DNA from 2 places in the Paenibacillus sp. FSL L8-0663 genome. Region 2 is predicted to be linked to the other one. Evidence: riboswitches for the same ligand, from Rfam matches in the RefSeq annotation. Region 2 holds a riboswitch; the other holds the start of a gene.

Region 1 (7,882 bases), 4.2 Mb from region 2:
ATTTCACGGATTCAGAAATGTTGTTTCTTGGCACATACCAGGCGGAATGATCTTGTAAGGTAAATATCAGATCGCCTTCCTGGATTATATTCGAAAATGTTCTTACAACGTTTGGCTTATCCTCTACACGAGTCGGTACGGATTGATTATAGCCCCATAACCACAAGCTTCCATCGGATTGAATCAGACTCCCGGAATCATAGGAGCGAATACGGGACGCCGATTCATCACCGGCCGCCCATGCACTGGAGCTGAACAATAACAGCGCGATCATACTGATTAACAGAGTACGTCTTTTCATGCGTTTTTCCTCATTTCTTCATCAATGTATATAAGGTTAAATAACGCCTTGGGGGATATCTCCTTATCAATAGACGAAGAATATATAGAAAAGTTTTCCACAAATCGTTGGATTCCAATAAAATAGCCTCCAAACCCACGAGCAGAGGCGGGTTTGAGAGGCTATTTTTGAGCATGGAAGCAGAATATGACTTGGGACGGGTTCTTCCAATGGTCAGCCCGTTATTCGGCTGCGCACCATCAATAAGGTTTGTTCTTTGATTTGTCCGATTTCACGGAGGAGTGCGGCTGTTTTAGCTTCGTAGGATTGTTTGACATCCAAATCTTTCAGCGAAGCAAGGTTAATGTCGACGGTAAGCAGGGCAGATTGAGCGGCGGCTTCGAACAGGATCGCGCCGATGCCAAGATCCGAAATCACATTTTTATTGGACACTTCCACAATGTTATAGGCTTGCGACAATCCGTCTCGGCATACTTCCAGCAGGCGCATGGGTACCTCAATGGCAGCGATCACCGCTGTCTGTAGGGAATGGGTACGATAGCGCTTTTCTTCGTCTGTTTCCTTGGGCAAACGCAGGGCAGTCATATACTGTTCAAAGGATTGGATGTCTGCGACCATTAATTCCTCACAATGTGTAGACAATCTTTCCATGCTGCTAATGACGTCCGTGATTTGTTCATGGATGTGCGCGTATTTTTCTCCTTGTGAAAGGTTGGCGGTCATGGAGGTCATAGCCGCGCCTAGTGCCGCAGCCAGTGCGGATACACTTCCTCCGCCAGGGGTAGGAGCTGCACTTGCAGCCTCTTTCAGAAAATGTCCGATGGAATGATTCCACGACAGTTCACTCATGAGTAAACCACCTCTCTGGAGTAGTGTTGCAGATGTATTGCTTTGAGCAGATTTTTGTACAAAATCGCAGTCGTTAAGGTGCCAACACCGCCGGGAACCGGAGAAATAGCATGTACTTTTTCCCCCACGTCTAAAGCGGCATCTCCCACTATTTTTCCCTCTAGCGTCTCATTAATTCCCGCATCTACCAAAATCAAACCGGGATGAACCATATCTTGCGTAATCACATCAGGGCATCCGACTGCCACGAAGGCAATGTCTGCATGGCTCAGATGCTCTGCAATATCACGCGTACCTGCATGACAGGCGGTAACGGTGGCGTTTTCTCTTTGCAACATGTGGAAAAGGGGAAGTCCCACTGTCTGTCCGATGCCCACGAGCGTGACATTTTTGCCTGCCAATGTGTGACCGTAATGCTTGAGCAGCTCGATACAGGCTTGAGGTGTTGCGGGATATAGTCCGGCGTCACCTGTTACAGTAGCCAGCTTGTTATCGGGTGTAATCCCATCAATATCCTTGTAGGGGGCAATGGATTGTTTAATAACGGAGGCGGAAAGATGTTGGGGAAGCGGCAGTTCCAGCATAATGCCATGTACATGGGATGCATCGTTCAGACTGCCGATCAGGTGCAGTAGCTCGGTTTCGCTAACATGACGATCAAACGTATGGAGATGAAATGAGATGCCCAGCTTCTCCGCTATTTTTTGCTTGGTCCGTGCATAGTATGCAGATGCCGGATCACCTTCTACCAATAGGGTTGCCAGATGGGGACGGTGTCCTTGCTGCTTCATTTCTTCTACCTGTGAACGGATCGTTGCATATACTTGCTCAGCTGCTTCTTTGGATTTCATGATAATAGCCATAGTCCGAGCCTCCTCTGAATTTATTGCATAATGGAATCAACAGGGTGTCATGGTCTTGTAAAACGAAAAAAAGTATTTGCACAAGGTCGTCAAGACAGACGAATCCTCTGCAAATACTTCTCCCAGGCGAACGGTACGCTTTTTTTGTATGCTCCCTCGTGGTTCATTCCACTGACTTCGCCAGTCACATACAGCGTTATTATACCTTATATTTTAACAAACAATCATCAGAAAAGAAACCCGCGAACATTTGGAAAACGGGTTATGTTACTTGTCTATATGACAAATGTCATATACACGAACTGACGTTTATGACTACAGCGCCTAGAGCGTTCTCCTTATACTGAGATTAGATCAACATGTACGCCTAACAGGATCAAGGTATAGGCGTCATCTTTAAGGAGGATCATAATGAGTATGACACAACTCCCATTAGCCCAATTGAAAAAAAATATGGCTCCCTACGAGAAAATAAACACGAAATCCAGCGTTCTGCAACTTATCAATACTTTGGGTCCACTGATCCTATTGTGGTATGCTGCTTATCTTAGCCTGTCGGTTTCGTACTGGCTGACGCTTCCCATTGCCATTGTTGCATCGGGGTTTGTGGTACGGACGTTTATTATTTTTCATGATTGTGGTCATCAATCCTTCTTCAAAAGCCGCAAGCTGAACGACATTGTGGGAACGATTACAGGTATTATTACGCTCTGCCCTTATCACCAATGGAAAAATAGTCACGCGATCCACCATGCAACCAGCAGTAATCTGGATAAAAGAGGCACAGGTGACATGTGGGTGCTTACGGTAGAAGAGTACACAGAGGCTTCCACATGGACACGGTTGGCCTATCGTATATACCGAAATCCTTGGGTTATGTTCGGACTAGGTCCGATCTATACTTTTTTGATTTCCTATCGCTTTAATATCAAGACAGCCAAACGCAAGGAAAAAATGAACACTCATGTGACGAATATATCCATCGTTGCATTGTATGCACTGTTGTGCTGGGCTATTGGATGGCAGGCCTTCCTTCTCGTACAGGCACCTATCTTTTTTGTATCCGGTATGTTGGGAATCTGGCTATTCTATGTACAACACCAATTTGAGGATTCTTATTTCGAGCACGATGAAGAGTGGAGTTATATTAATGCAGCCGTAGAAGGCAGTTCTTACTACAAGCTTCCTAAAGTATTGCAATGGATTACGGGCAATATCGGATTTCATCACGTTCATCACCTGAGTCCCAAAGTTCCAAATTATAATTTGGAAAAAGCACATGAAGCGACACCGTTACTTCAAAAGGCGACCACGATCACAGTGAGTAGCAGTCTGCAATCGTTGAAGTTCCGACTTTGGGATGAAAATACGAAAACCTTTTTGACCTTTAAACAAGTGAAGCCGCTCCTCAGCAAACGTGTTGCAGTTACGAAACCCATGCCTACACCTGTTGTAGGCACAGAAAGAAAATAACGTTGAACAAAACCTGGTATGATAAGATAAGGAATATAAGTCATGTGAAGTAGAAGAGGGTGGGCAGGATGCAAAAATGGTATCAGATCTTCCAAAGAAATACAGGGCTTAGCCCTTATGTTTGGGTCGTCTTTTATATCCTGCCCTTTTACTACTTTAGCTCTTCATCTACAGGTCATATTATTTTGGGTACTGCTATTATTTTGGTATTCTTTGCATGTTATGTACTGGCTTTTGTCTCAAAAGGCTGGCTCATATACTTTTGGACCAGTGTACAGATTGCCATATCGATTACCATGACACTGCTGTTCAGCTATATGTACTTTTCCATATTTATCGCCTATTTGATCGGTAATATTAAAAGTAAGGCTGCATTTACGACGCTGTATATTATTTTAATGGTTATTACGATTGGATTGATCAATTATGGTTTTGTTTCTCAGAATCCCGTTTTTATTAAACAGATTCCTTTTATCCTGCTCAATCTGATCGGTGTGATTCTCCTTCCGATTACGAATTTTAATCGCAACAAAAGCGATCGGCTCCAAGTTCAATTGGAGGATGCCAATAAGAAAATATCGGAATTGATTAAGCTGGAGGAACGGCAAAGAATTGCGCGTGACCTGCACGATACCTTAGGTCAGAAGTTGTCACTCATTGGGCTGAAGAGCGATTTGGCGGGCAAACTGATGGATCAGTACCCGGAGCGGGCGCATGTCGAAATTAACGATGTTCGTCTCACGGCAAGAAGCGCGTTAAAAGAGGTACGGGAAATGGTTACTCAAATGCGCGGTATGCGACTAGAGGATGAGCTGCTACGTATTCGGCAGATTTTAAAGGCTGCTCACATTGAATTAACTCTAGAGGGAGACCCGAAGCTGGAGCATACATCATTAATGAATGAAAATGTTCTTAGCATGTGTATGAAAGAAGCCGTAACCAATGTAGTGAAACACAGTGGAGCTACCGCTTGCTCCATCACGATTGAGCCGTCTCGTAAGGAATTAACTCTTCGGATTCAGGATAATGGAGTCGGTATTACGAGAGAAAATGGAACCCTTCGTGGAAACGGCCTGCAAGGTATGAAGGAAAGGCTCGAATTCGTGAACGGATGTATGGAGCTGCGTTCAGATCAGGGAACGACCTTGGTCATTAAAGTGCCCAATATCCCTGAAAAGCCGAACGAGGAGGTGGGGCCATGATTCGAATTGTCATTGCAGAAGACCAACGTATGCTGCTGGGTGCTCTAGCTTCTCTGCTAGACTTGGAAGAGGACATGAAAGTAGTCGGAAAAGCAAGCAACGGGGAAGAAGCTATAGAACTGGTGAAGCTGCATCAACCGGATATATGCATTATGGACATCGAAATGCCGATAAAGAGCGGATTGGATGCGGCTGAAGAACTCAAAGGCTTGAACTGCAAGATGCTGATTTTAACTACGTTTGCCCGCCCTGGGTATTTTGAACGAGCGATCAAGGCGGGGACACACGGTTATCTACTCAAGGACAGTCCCAGTGAAGAGCTGGCTTCCTCCATTCGCAGTATTATGGCAGGTCGGCGTATCTATGCTCCGGAACTGGTCGATGATGCTTATGCCGAAGTCAACCCGCTAACAGAGCGTGAAAAGACCGTCTTGGCGCTCATCGCTGACGGAAAGAACACGAAAGAGATTGCTGGTGAACTGTATTTAACGACAGGGACGGTGCGCAATTATATTTCAGTCATTCTCGATAAGTTGGGTGTCAGTAACCGGATCGAAGCGATTACACGTTTTAATGAAAAAGGTTGGTTTAAATGAGAAACAGAGACGCTATGAAGCAAAATATAGCGCTCTGTTTTTTTGTTTTATCCATAGATTTGGTATGCCTTTAGCGTACTACCTTGTGATACAATAGGATAGTTGTCCACAGGATGGACTGGAGTACAAGGAGGAGCAGAACCGCATGAAACAAGCCCCATTTATAGCCGTTGAAGGGCCCATCGGAGCAGGCAAAACGACGTTAGCTTCGATGCTTTCAACCGAGCTACATTGGCCGATAATCAAAGAGATTGTCGAGGAGAACCCATTTCTCGATAAATTTTATCAGAATATAGATGAGTGGAGTTTCCAGTTGGAAATGTTCTTCCTCTGCAATCGGTATAAGCAGTTGGAGGATACTGGTCTGCAATATATCGAGAAAGCTCAGCCTGTTATTTCTGATTATCATATCTACAAGAATTTGATTTTTGCTGAACGTACGCTTAAGGGTGTGAAGCTCGAAAAATATCGTCAAATCTATCATTTGCTCACAGATGATATGCCTAAGCCGGACATTATCATTTATATCAAAGCAGATTTGGATACCTTGCTGGGGAGAATTCGCAAGCGTGCACGCTCTTTTGAACAGGAGATGGACCCTGCCTATCTGGAGCAATTGATCATAGATTATGATAAAGGCATGCAGTTTCTCGCTGAACAGTCCCCTTCCCCTCGTATATTGACCGTGAACGGGAATGAAATTGATTTTGTAGAAAATCAGGCACAATTTAAACAAATTGTTTCCGATGTAAAGGAGCTTATATAGTGAATAATTACAACATTCCTGCAAATGCCTTGATTACGGTAGCGGGCACAGTGGGTGTAGGTAAATCCACGTTGACCGGTGCTTTGGCCGGACGCCTTGGTTTTAAAACCTCTTTGGAGCAGGTCGATCATAATCCCTATCTGGAGAAGTTTTATCACGATTTCGAAAGATGGAGCTTTCATTTGCAAATTTATTTTCTCGCGGAACGCTTCAAGGAACAAAAGAATATTTTCCTGTCTGGTGGAGGCTTTGTGCAGGATCGTTCTATTTATGAGGACACAGGCATTTTTGCGAAAATGCATGCCGATCAGGGAACGATGAATCCTACCGATTATGAAACGTATACTAGCCTGTTTGAGGCGATGGTGATGACACCGTTTTTCCCTCACCCTGATGTGCTGATCTATCTGGAAGGCAGTTTGCCCTCCATTCTGAGTCGGATTGAGGAGCGCGGTCGCGAGATGGAGATCCAGACCGAGCGTTCTTATTGGGAGCAAATGCATCGCAGATATTCCAATTGGATCAACGAATTTGATGCCTGTCCTGTACTGCGTCTGAACATTGATGAGTATGATGTACATGACCCTGCTTCCATGGATGCTATTTTGGAAGAAGTAGGAAAAGTAATATCAAAAAAATAGAGATATAACCCCAAATAACTGACAGGGACTGTGGTACAATCAGTATAAATTAAGCTGATAGACCGCAGTCTTTTTTTGTCGAATAAACATGTTGAAGCACGAGATATGACTAACGGTATAGTGGACAAGTTTAGGCTGGAATGCGAGAATAGGTACATATGAATTGTAATGACTCACGGGAAGGATGGGATACTGTGATGCGTTTTGGTATTGTTGGAACCAACTGGATAACAGAGAGGTTTATTCAAGCTGCGATGGAGACGGACGAATTTTCCCTGACGGCGGTATACTCACGCACAGAGGATAAGGGCAAAGCTTTTGCTGACAAATATAACAGCCAGCCGGAGGTTTTTACAGACCTGGCGCAAATGGCCGCAAGTGACCAGGTCGATGCCGTATATATTGCCAGCCCCAATTCCTTACATGCGGAGCAGGCGATCTTATGTATGAATCACGGAAAGCACGTGTTGTGTGAGAAACCTTTTGCGTCTAATGCAGCAGAGGTGAAGAGTATGATCGAAGCCGCGCGCAACAACGATGTTCTGCTGATGGAGGCCGTTAAATCCACACTTATGCCTAACTTTAAAATAATAAAGGATCATATGTATAAAATAGGCCGGGTTCGGCGTTATTTTGCAAGCTACTGTCAATACTCCTCCCGCTTTGATGCTTTTAAGCAAGGTAAGGTATTGAATGCGTTTAACCCGGCCTTTTCCAATGGTTCCCTGATGGACCTTGGCGTGTATTGTTTGTATCCTATGGTGACTTTGTTCGGCAAACCTGAGGAGGTTCGGGCGGTTGGTGTGCTTTTATCCTCTGGTGTCGATGGCGAGGGCAGTATCGTGATGAAGTATCCTGATATGGATGCTATCGTCATGTATTCCAAAATTACAGATTCCTATCTGCCTGCTGAAATTCAGGGTGAGAATGGAACGATGGTGATCGACAAAATCAGTCAGCCCTATGAGGTGAAAATTCATTATCGGGACGGCACGATTGAGGATCTGACCAAAGCTCAGACGCGTGAGCCCATGTATTATGAAATTCAGGAATTTATAGATCTGATCAAGATTGGTGAACGCAACAGTTCCATTAACTCTTTGGAGTGTTCACTTACAGTCGCTGAAGTGATGGAGGAGGCAAGACAGCAATTCGGCCTTCGTTATGAAGCAGATTTGAAAAATACTTCTG
Region 2 (7,882 bases):
AATATGTGTTTAAAGCGATAAAAATTTCTATAGATAATGTTTTAGTTTCAACAACAAGATATGCACCTATTAAAATTATAAGAATTTGGATGATGAAGCTAATAATCTGAGCGAGGTTTTGAGAAATAGCCTGTAAATGTACGATTTTGATTTTTTTCACTTTAAGTTTTTCCGTAGCAGTACCGAAGTTAACTAAGTTCTGATCTCGTATATTAAGATTTCTAATTTCCTTAATACCAATAAAAGACTGCTGTACTATGAAATATATATAATCATTAATACTTGAAGCTTCGGTACTTCTAGCTTTAATATGCTTAGAAAATAACTTTACAATGAAATATAAAATTGGAATTAAGGCAACAATCAAGAGAGCTAATTTCCACTCAATGAAAAAAAGAGTTACACCTATAGCCAAAGACGTTAGTAAATTCACGATAAAGTGTACCGACTTACCCACAATGACGTCGGCAACTACCTCAGTATCATTATGCAACTTAGAAATAAATTCAGACACACCTATTTTGTCAAAGTCATAAATTGATAAGTTCATTATTTTCTTATATAACGTTTGTTTTAAGTTTAATATAATAGATTCATTTAAAAACGAAAAAAAATGTGCCCTACCAATATTGACCATTGTTTGAATCAAAAAGAATATTATAAAAAATAATGTAAATTTATATAGTTCATTTAGATTTTGATCGTATAGGGAAGTAAGAATTTTTGCCCATAATAAAGGCTGAGCAAGACTTAAAACAACTGAAGCTATTATCACACCTATATTCACTAAAAATTGTACTTTATAAGGACGGATTAGCATCCACATACGTCCTAGTAATTTCAGGGTTATTGGATGTTTAATATAATCCATAATCTAGCCCCTCGCCTTGTGACTTTAAAATCTCTTAACAAATAATAATACAATTGATTCCATATTAATGTGATCATTCTCTCAAATGAATATTTTTTTGAATAAAAGCAATTTATATACAATAGTATGCAAATGAAAAAGCTTATCCAATAAATGAATCGGAAAGCTTTTCATCTGTGTTTATCTATACTTCAAATTGTCCCATGCCCCCTGAAATTGCTGAAGCATTTCATCCTTTGTGATAACCCCTGCAATATAGGCTTGCATACTGCTGCTTAAATCCTGATTCAGCCCCTTCGGAAAGCGTTGGAAGTTCCAACTCCATATCTTGCCTTCCCTCACATGCCGAGATATTTCTGCACCTAGATCGCCTGTCGTCTCGTCGCTGGACGTAATACTTTTGAAGGCGGGAACAAACTTAAACTCCTTGGTGATATAATGCTTGCCTGTTTCTGATGTGACCAACCAATTGAGAAATTCTTTTGCCTCCTGCTTCACAGGCGAATTTTTGTTGACCACCCAGTTCGAGGCTACTCCCACCGCGAGTCTACCTCCTGTGGAGGGATCATTGTCTATAGGCGCAGGCAGAATACCCAAATTCAAGTTAGGATTAATTCCATCTATTTGCGGTTGCGTCCAGTTCCCCTGGTGCATCATAGCAGCCTTACCTGTCGAAAACAGCGTCACTTGTGTATTGTAATCCGTCGTGAGCGGATTGCGGTTCCCATATTTTATAGTCAGGTCAAGCAACTTCACCCACTGATCGAACACCGGGTTACCGGGGATGCGAGCTGTTCCTTTGTTTAAATCCTCAACATAACTTTCCGGGTTCGGCTGTCTGGCAAACGGAATATTGATAAAATGGTTCCCCAGAACCCACCATTCCGCATACCCGTTAGCAAAAGGTATAATCCCTGCCGCTTTCAGTCGCTTGGCCGCTTCCTCCAGTTCATCTATCGTCTGAGGTAGTTTGGTTATGCCCGCTTTTTTGAACAAATCCTTGTTATAAACAAAACCAAATCCTTCTAGGTTCATAGGCTGTCCATAAATCTTACCGTTAACCGTCATCGGCTTACGAGCGAAATCGTCCAGATCCTTTACCCATGGCTGATCCGACAAATCCTCCAAGTACTCCAACCACGTATCGCGGTCCTGGTAGCCCTCATTTGTGAAAATGTCCGGCTGATCGCCTGATGCGAATTTAGCCTTCAACGAAGCACCGTAGTCCGTACCACCACCGACAGATTGGATATCCAACTTGATGCCAGGGTGCGCTTTTTCATATTCTGCCTTCAGCTTATTTAGCGGTTCCGAAATCTCTACTTTGAATTGATAAATGTGTATCGTTTTCGTTTCACTCTGTTGAGCCTTCGTATTTCCGCAACCTGCAAGTGTACATGCGAGCAGCACCATCAAGGAGATGACAAGCAACGCTGTTCTTTTCATCGGATATCCCTCCCTTCAGCCTTTGACCGCACCGGCTGCAATGCCAGAAACGATGTATTTTTGCATCACCAGAAAAAACACAACAATTGGCGTGATCCCCAACACCAGTGCTGGCAGCGCCAAGTCCCATTGCTTGGTGTACTGACCAAACAACATATAGGTTGCAATCGGAATGGTGCGCAGCTCAGGATCATTCAAAATGAGCGAAGGCAACAGATAGTCATTCCATATCCATAAGGTATTCAAAATAAGCACAGTTACGAACATAGGCAGCAGGAGTGGACAAACGATGCGAAAGAACACCCCGTACCGGGATGAACCGTCCACCCTTGCCGCCTGCTCGATCTCAATAGGTACCGTTTTAATAAAGCCATGAAAAAGAAAAACGGATAAAGGCGCCCCAAAACCCAGGTAACATAGGATCAGTCCTGGTATACTGTTGTTTAAGCTCAATACGTTGGACACTTCCATAAGCGGCAACATAATCGATTGAAAGGGAACTACCATTGCTGCCACAAGTAAACCGAATAAAAACCGATTAAAAGGAGTGTCATGCCGAACCATCTGGTAAGCGGCCATCGAGCTGATGAGCAGCAAAAGCGCATTACTGACGATCGTGACAATCAGTGAATTCCCCAGTGCTGTGGGAAAGTTTATTTTATTCCAGGCGTTAGCATAGTTTTCAAAACGGAAGGTTGTCGGCCACGAAGCGGAATGGGCCAAAATGTCACCAAAGGATTTAACGGAGTTTACGAGCAAAAAATAGAATGGAACCAGAAAAATTAACCCGATCACAATAAGCAATATTTCAGCAACCCATGTGCCCAAACGGTAGTTTGACGTTTTTTCCATTACATTTCGACCTCCTTTTTCTTCGTGAGACGCACCTGAATGCTGGTAATGATCGCAACGACCACGAAGAAAATCATAGCCTTGGCAGTTCCCAATCCAAGTCGATTATTTGTAAACGCTTCATTATATATGTCCAACGCTACAGACTCTGTCGACTTGAAAGGTCCCCCCTTTGTGAGAGCCAAATTCAATTCAAATACTTTAAAGGACCAGGATATCGCCAGGAACAAGCAGACGGTCACCGCTGGCATAATAAGTGGCACTACAATATGACGCAAAATCTGTCTTCGGCCCGCGCCGTCAATTTGAGCCGATTCAATCAGGGCAGACGGGACATTATTTAACGAAGATATGTAAATAACCATGAGATAACCTGCATATTGCCATACAAACACAATGACAGTTCCCCAAAAAGCAGTTGGCCCATCACCCAGCCACGGCAGTTTAAAAAAGGAAAGCCCTGTTGCCTCCCCTACCGCAGAAAAGCCGCGTACAAATATAAATTGCCAGATGAAGCCGAGCAGCAAGCCGCCAATCATATTGGGCATAAAAAATACAGTTCGCAGTGCATTACGGGTACGCAACGGTTTGGTAAGTGCATAGGCTAGGAAAAAGCCAATCAGGTTCGTTAGAATGACACCACATACGGTAAACCGAACTGTAAACCAGAACGCATTACGGAAATCTGGATCATCCCTAAATATATGAACGTAATTCCCTAGCCCGAGCCATCGGATATTTTCAGATACTCCATCCCAGTTCGTCATGGAATAATACAGCCCCAGCAGGAACGGAATGACCATAATCAAGACGAAAAACAACGCCATCGGTCCCACAAATACGAGCTGCTGCAATAATTGCGCGGATTTTCTTTGACTCAATGTAATCACTCCTTTGTCGTAGATATAAAGGAAAGCGCACATAAACCTTTACTGTAATCGCTTATTACCCAAAAATGTAAGTTTCGAGTCGTTTGGAAGCAAAAAAAGGCTGCTCTCCTCCGGCTTACGGAAGGAAAACAGCCTATAACATAAAGATTATGAATGTCGATGAATTAGTATTGAGTTCCTGAATAAATCGGGAACTTATCTGTTAACTCGCCAACCGCTTGGCTTGCTTTGGACAATACAGTATCATCTTTCGGGTTTTTAAGGGTTTCAGCAATGATTTTACCGATTTTGACCATAGCCTCTTCATCCATCCCACGAGATGTTGCAGCAGGTGTACCAATACGAATCCCGCTTGTTACGAATGGACTGGTCGGATCAAAAGGAATCGCATTTTTATTGACCGTGATGCCCACGGAATCCAATACATGCTCCGCTTCTTTACCTGTGATATTCAAATTGCGCGTATCCAACAGCATCAGATGGTTATCCGTACCACCGGATACAATGTTAATGCCCTCAGCCAACAGTGTTTCAGCCAGCACCTGTGCGTTGCGGACTACATTTTGCGCATAGGTTTTGAACGATGGCTGGAGCGCTTCACCCAAAGCAACCGCTTTGGACGCGATCACATGCATCAGTGGCCCCCCTTGAGTACCAGGGAAAATAGCTTTATCAATCGCTTGCGCCCATGCTTTGCGAGTCAGAATCAGACCCCCACGCGGACCACGCAGCGTTTTGTGTGTCGTTGTTGTTACAAATTGGGCATGCGGAACTGGACTTGGGTGAATTCCCGCTGCCACAAGACCTGCGATATGTGCCATATCCACCATGAACAAAGCACCTACATCATTGGCAATGGAAGCAAAAGCTTCAAAATCAATAGTACGCGGATATGCACTCGCGCCAGCTACAATCAGACGAGGGCGGTGCTTGAAGGCTGCCTTGCGCACTTCATCGTAGTCGATGCGGAAGTTGTCTTCGCGGACACCATAGGCAGCAAAGTTATACAACAAGCCGGAAGCGTTAACCGGACTTCCGTGTGTTAAATGGCCACCATGCGCCAGATTCATACCCAGTACAGTATCTCCAGGTTTGAGAGCTGCCAGATACACCGCCATGTTGGCTTGTGCTCCAGAGTGAGGCTGCACGTTAGCATGCTCAGCGCCGAACAGTTCTTTTGCTCGGTCACGTGCGATGTCTTCAACGATATCTACATGCTCACAGCCACCATAGTAGCGTTTGTTTGGGTAACCTTCAGCATATTTATTCGTCAGCACGGAGCCCATGGCTTCCATTACTGCTTCACTGACAATGTTCTCGGATGCGATTAGCTCGATATTGTGGCGTTGTCGTTTCAGTTCAAGTCCCATTGCTTCCATCACTGCTGGGTCACTTTTACGCAGGTGTTCCATCATGATTGATTACTCCCTCTCCATAGTCAATTGTTGGGTATACAAGCTAACGCCTGCTCCTCTGTTGGGTACCTCATCATCATTGCAAAAACGATTAGTACAAACATGCCGCCATGCCAAATGCTAATCGCAGTTTCCGCCGACTTCTTGCTCCAGACTGTACACCGCCCGTTGTCCGCCAATAAGTGGAGGACGGGTGAACGCCGCTGTCACACGTGCTTCGCCAATCCAGCGAAGGCTTGGGCGAAACGGAACAGCAATCGGTCGCAGATGCATGCCAATCAGCGTTTCGCCGATGTCTATCCCGGCATGAGCCTGCACGTTCGCCGCCAAACACGCGTCGCTCATAGAACGATAGGCGACGGTAGCCATAGAGCCTCCTGCTGTACGAACAGGAACAGCCGCAACCTCCATCAGTCCCAGTCGCTCCAGTACAGCCCGTTCAACGACCAACGCTCGGTTCAAATGCTCACAGCATTGAAACGCTACATCAAAGCCATACTGCCTGCGAACGGACTCTACTCCAGATAACAGTTGTTGAGCCACATCGAGCGCTCCCGCCGTGCCAATTCGACTTCCAGCCACTTCACTTGTGCTAACGCCGATAACCAGCAGGCGACCAGCCCTGAGACTGGCTGCTTCTGCGATTTCCCGCACAACAGAAGTGGTCTGTGCTTCTAGCGAAATCTCATGATCCAATTGTCCCACCATTGGAACCTCCTTTGGTTGAACAGCCTCTCAGAGACTAGGCACGGTCTCATGCCCCAAGTTCAACACACTCTCTCCTGATCACAATCTCACTATATTATAGCCGATGTTTCAGATTTCGAGCAGAAAAAATGGAAGAACCTTTGAAGGAATCAACCCTCAGCTAAACATCTGGCATAACTTGTATATGAAAAAAGAGCAGTCCACACCTATGTGGAATTGCTCTTTTGCCCAGGCGACCGGCCGTATATCCGATGCTCCATCGTGGTTAATCCCACTTTTGTCGCCAGTTACATCGGATTCTCATTTTTCCACCTTATCTTAACGGATTAACCGTCGAAAATCAACAGATTCCGTACAAAATAGATGAGTAAGAGCGATTTTATTCGGAAGAGGCCTTTAGCTTGTCCAGCAGCTTATGCAGCGCCGTGCGGATTTCCGCAGCTGTGACATCGTAGTCTTCTCGTGAACCGCCAAACGGATCTGAAATATCAAAGCCCGGAATCCGTTGGTGTAATTCAATCATTCGTTCACGCTCCTGCGCCGATAGCTCTTGTCCAAGTGAAGCCATCAACTGCTGTGAAGCATATAAACCGTCCAACTCCTGTACATCATTCAACACCGCATCCCGGTTCTCCACATATTCCTTAAGCGTAAATACTTTGCCCGCCGTTTGGGGAAAGCGCTGAATTACGTGCTGTTTATGTCCTTGCGTCAAGGTTAAGATCAGATGTGCCCACCCGGCAAGCCCGTCGCTCAAAGGGGTTGAAGTGATCTGATCGGATATATCGTGATCACGTAGAACCGCCTCTGCATGTCGGGATATCGGCGTGCCTTCCATCGCTGCCACTCCCGCAGAACGCACTTCCAGTTCTAGTCCATGCTCAGCAGCCAACTTACGCAGCATCCCTTCAGCCATTGGACTACGACAGGTATTCCCAGTGCATACAAATAAGATATTCTTCAACGTTTTCACCCCCCGTATGTTAAAAAATATATAAACAGAGGATTACTATAATCCTAATCCCTTACTTTAACCCTGCACTTATTTTACACTGTCTGCGCTAAAATCAAAACATAAACATAAAGCCGAATGCCAGCAAAATGGCACCGCCCACTGCTTCCCCGTAATCTCCTAGATTGCGGCTGACCTTGCGACCCAGCAGCAGGCCCAACATCGCCATTGCTCCCCCGCAAAAACCAAATGCCAGAACAGACAGCACCAGATCACTCTGGAACATCCCCAGTGACACTCCTACAGAAAATGAATCCACGCTCACCCCAAGTGCAAACAGCAAAAGACCTAAAGGCGAACGATGATCCAATACCTGTACGCCGTCCCCTTTGAAGGAATTATACACCATATGCCCGCCTAAAAGGATGAGTAGCCCCCCTGCGAAGTAGGTCGTCACATGACCTAATAAAGAACTCATATAATGGCCTGTGAAAATTCCCAGCAATGGCATCAGAATGTGAAAAAAGCCAATAACAGTGCTGATGCGCAGCACGTCTCGCAGGCGTATCCCCTTCATGCCGATCCCTACGCCCAGCGATAACGCATCCATTCCTAGCGCTACCGCCATGATCAGAATCGTTACAACCTGCCCGGCATGGGCAGAGGCTGCCAGCATACTCCATCCCTCCATTATCCGTCTGTTCTTGTACACGTTATGCGGACAAGAGGCAAATCAGTACAAGCATGC

Evidence for each region. A riboswitch is a leader RNA that binds a small molecule or an ion and turns the genes downstream of it on or off. The one in region 2 is predicted to bind ZMP and ZTP.
Region 1: it holds a riboswitch for ZMP and ZTP, as region 2 does, so the genes downstream of both, MKY75_RS04360 (bifunctional 5,10-methylenetetrahydrofolate dehydrogenase/5,10-methenyltetrahydrofolate cyclohydrolase) here and MKY75_RS22885 (TIGR01440 family protein) in region 2, are expected to answer to the same signal.

Annotation. Positions count from the first base shown of each region.
Region 1 is NZ_JBBOYM010000001.1:975,149-983,030, forward strand. It holds gene MKY75_RS04350 (stalk domain-containing protein) at 1-301, opposite strand, end outside; gene MKY75_RS04355 (cyclodeaminase/cyclohydrolase family protein) at 515-1,150, opposite strand; gene MKY75_RS04360 (bifunctional 5,10-methylenetetrahydrofolate dehydrogenase/5,10-methenyltetrahydrofolate cyclohydrolase) at 1,147-2,013, opposite strand; ZMP/ZTP riboswitch at 2,127-2,211, opposite strand; gene MKY75_RS04365 (fatty acid desaturase) at 2,425-3,486, shown strand; gene MKY75_RS04370 (sensor histidine kinase) at 3,555-4,688, shown strand; gene MKY75_RS04375 (response regulator transcription factor) at 4,685-5,284, shown strand; gene MKY75_RS04380 (deoxynucleoside kinase) at 5,430-6,050, shown strand; gene MKY75_RS04385 (deoxynucleoside kinase) at 6,050-6,691, shown strand; gene MKY75_RS04390 (Gfo/Idh/MocA family protein) at 6,889-7,882, shown strand, end outside.
Region 2 is NZ_JBBOYM010000001.1:5,173,865-5,181,746, forward strand. It holds gene MKY75_RS22860 (ABC transporter ATP-binding protein) at 1-871, opposite strand, end outside; gene MKY75_RS22865 (ABC transporter substrate-binding protein) at 1,052-2,317, opposite strand; gene MKY75_RS22870 (carbohydrate ABC transporter permease) at 2,333-3,169, opposite strand; gene MKY75_RS22875 (carbohydrate ABC transporter permease) at 3,169-4,050, opposite strand; gene glyA (serine hydroxymethyltransferase) at 4,224-5,474, opposite strand; gene MKY75_RS22885 (TIGR01440 family protein) at 5,595-6,182, opposite strand; ZMP/ZTP riboswitch at 6,402-6,483, opposite strand; gene MKY75_RS22890 (low molecular weight protein arginine phosphatase) at 6,562-7,146, opposite strand; gene MKY75_RS22895 (manganese efflux pump MntP) at 7,250-7,810, opposite strand.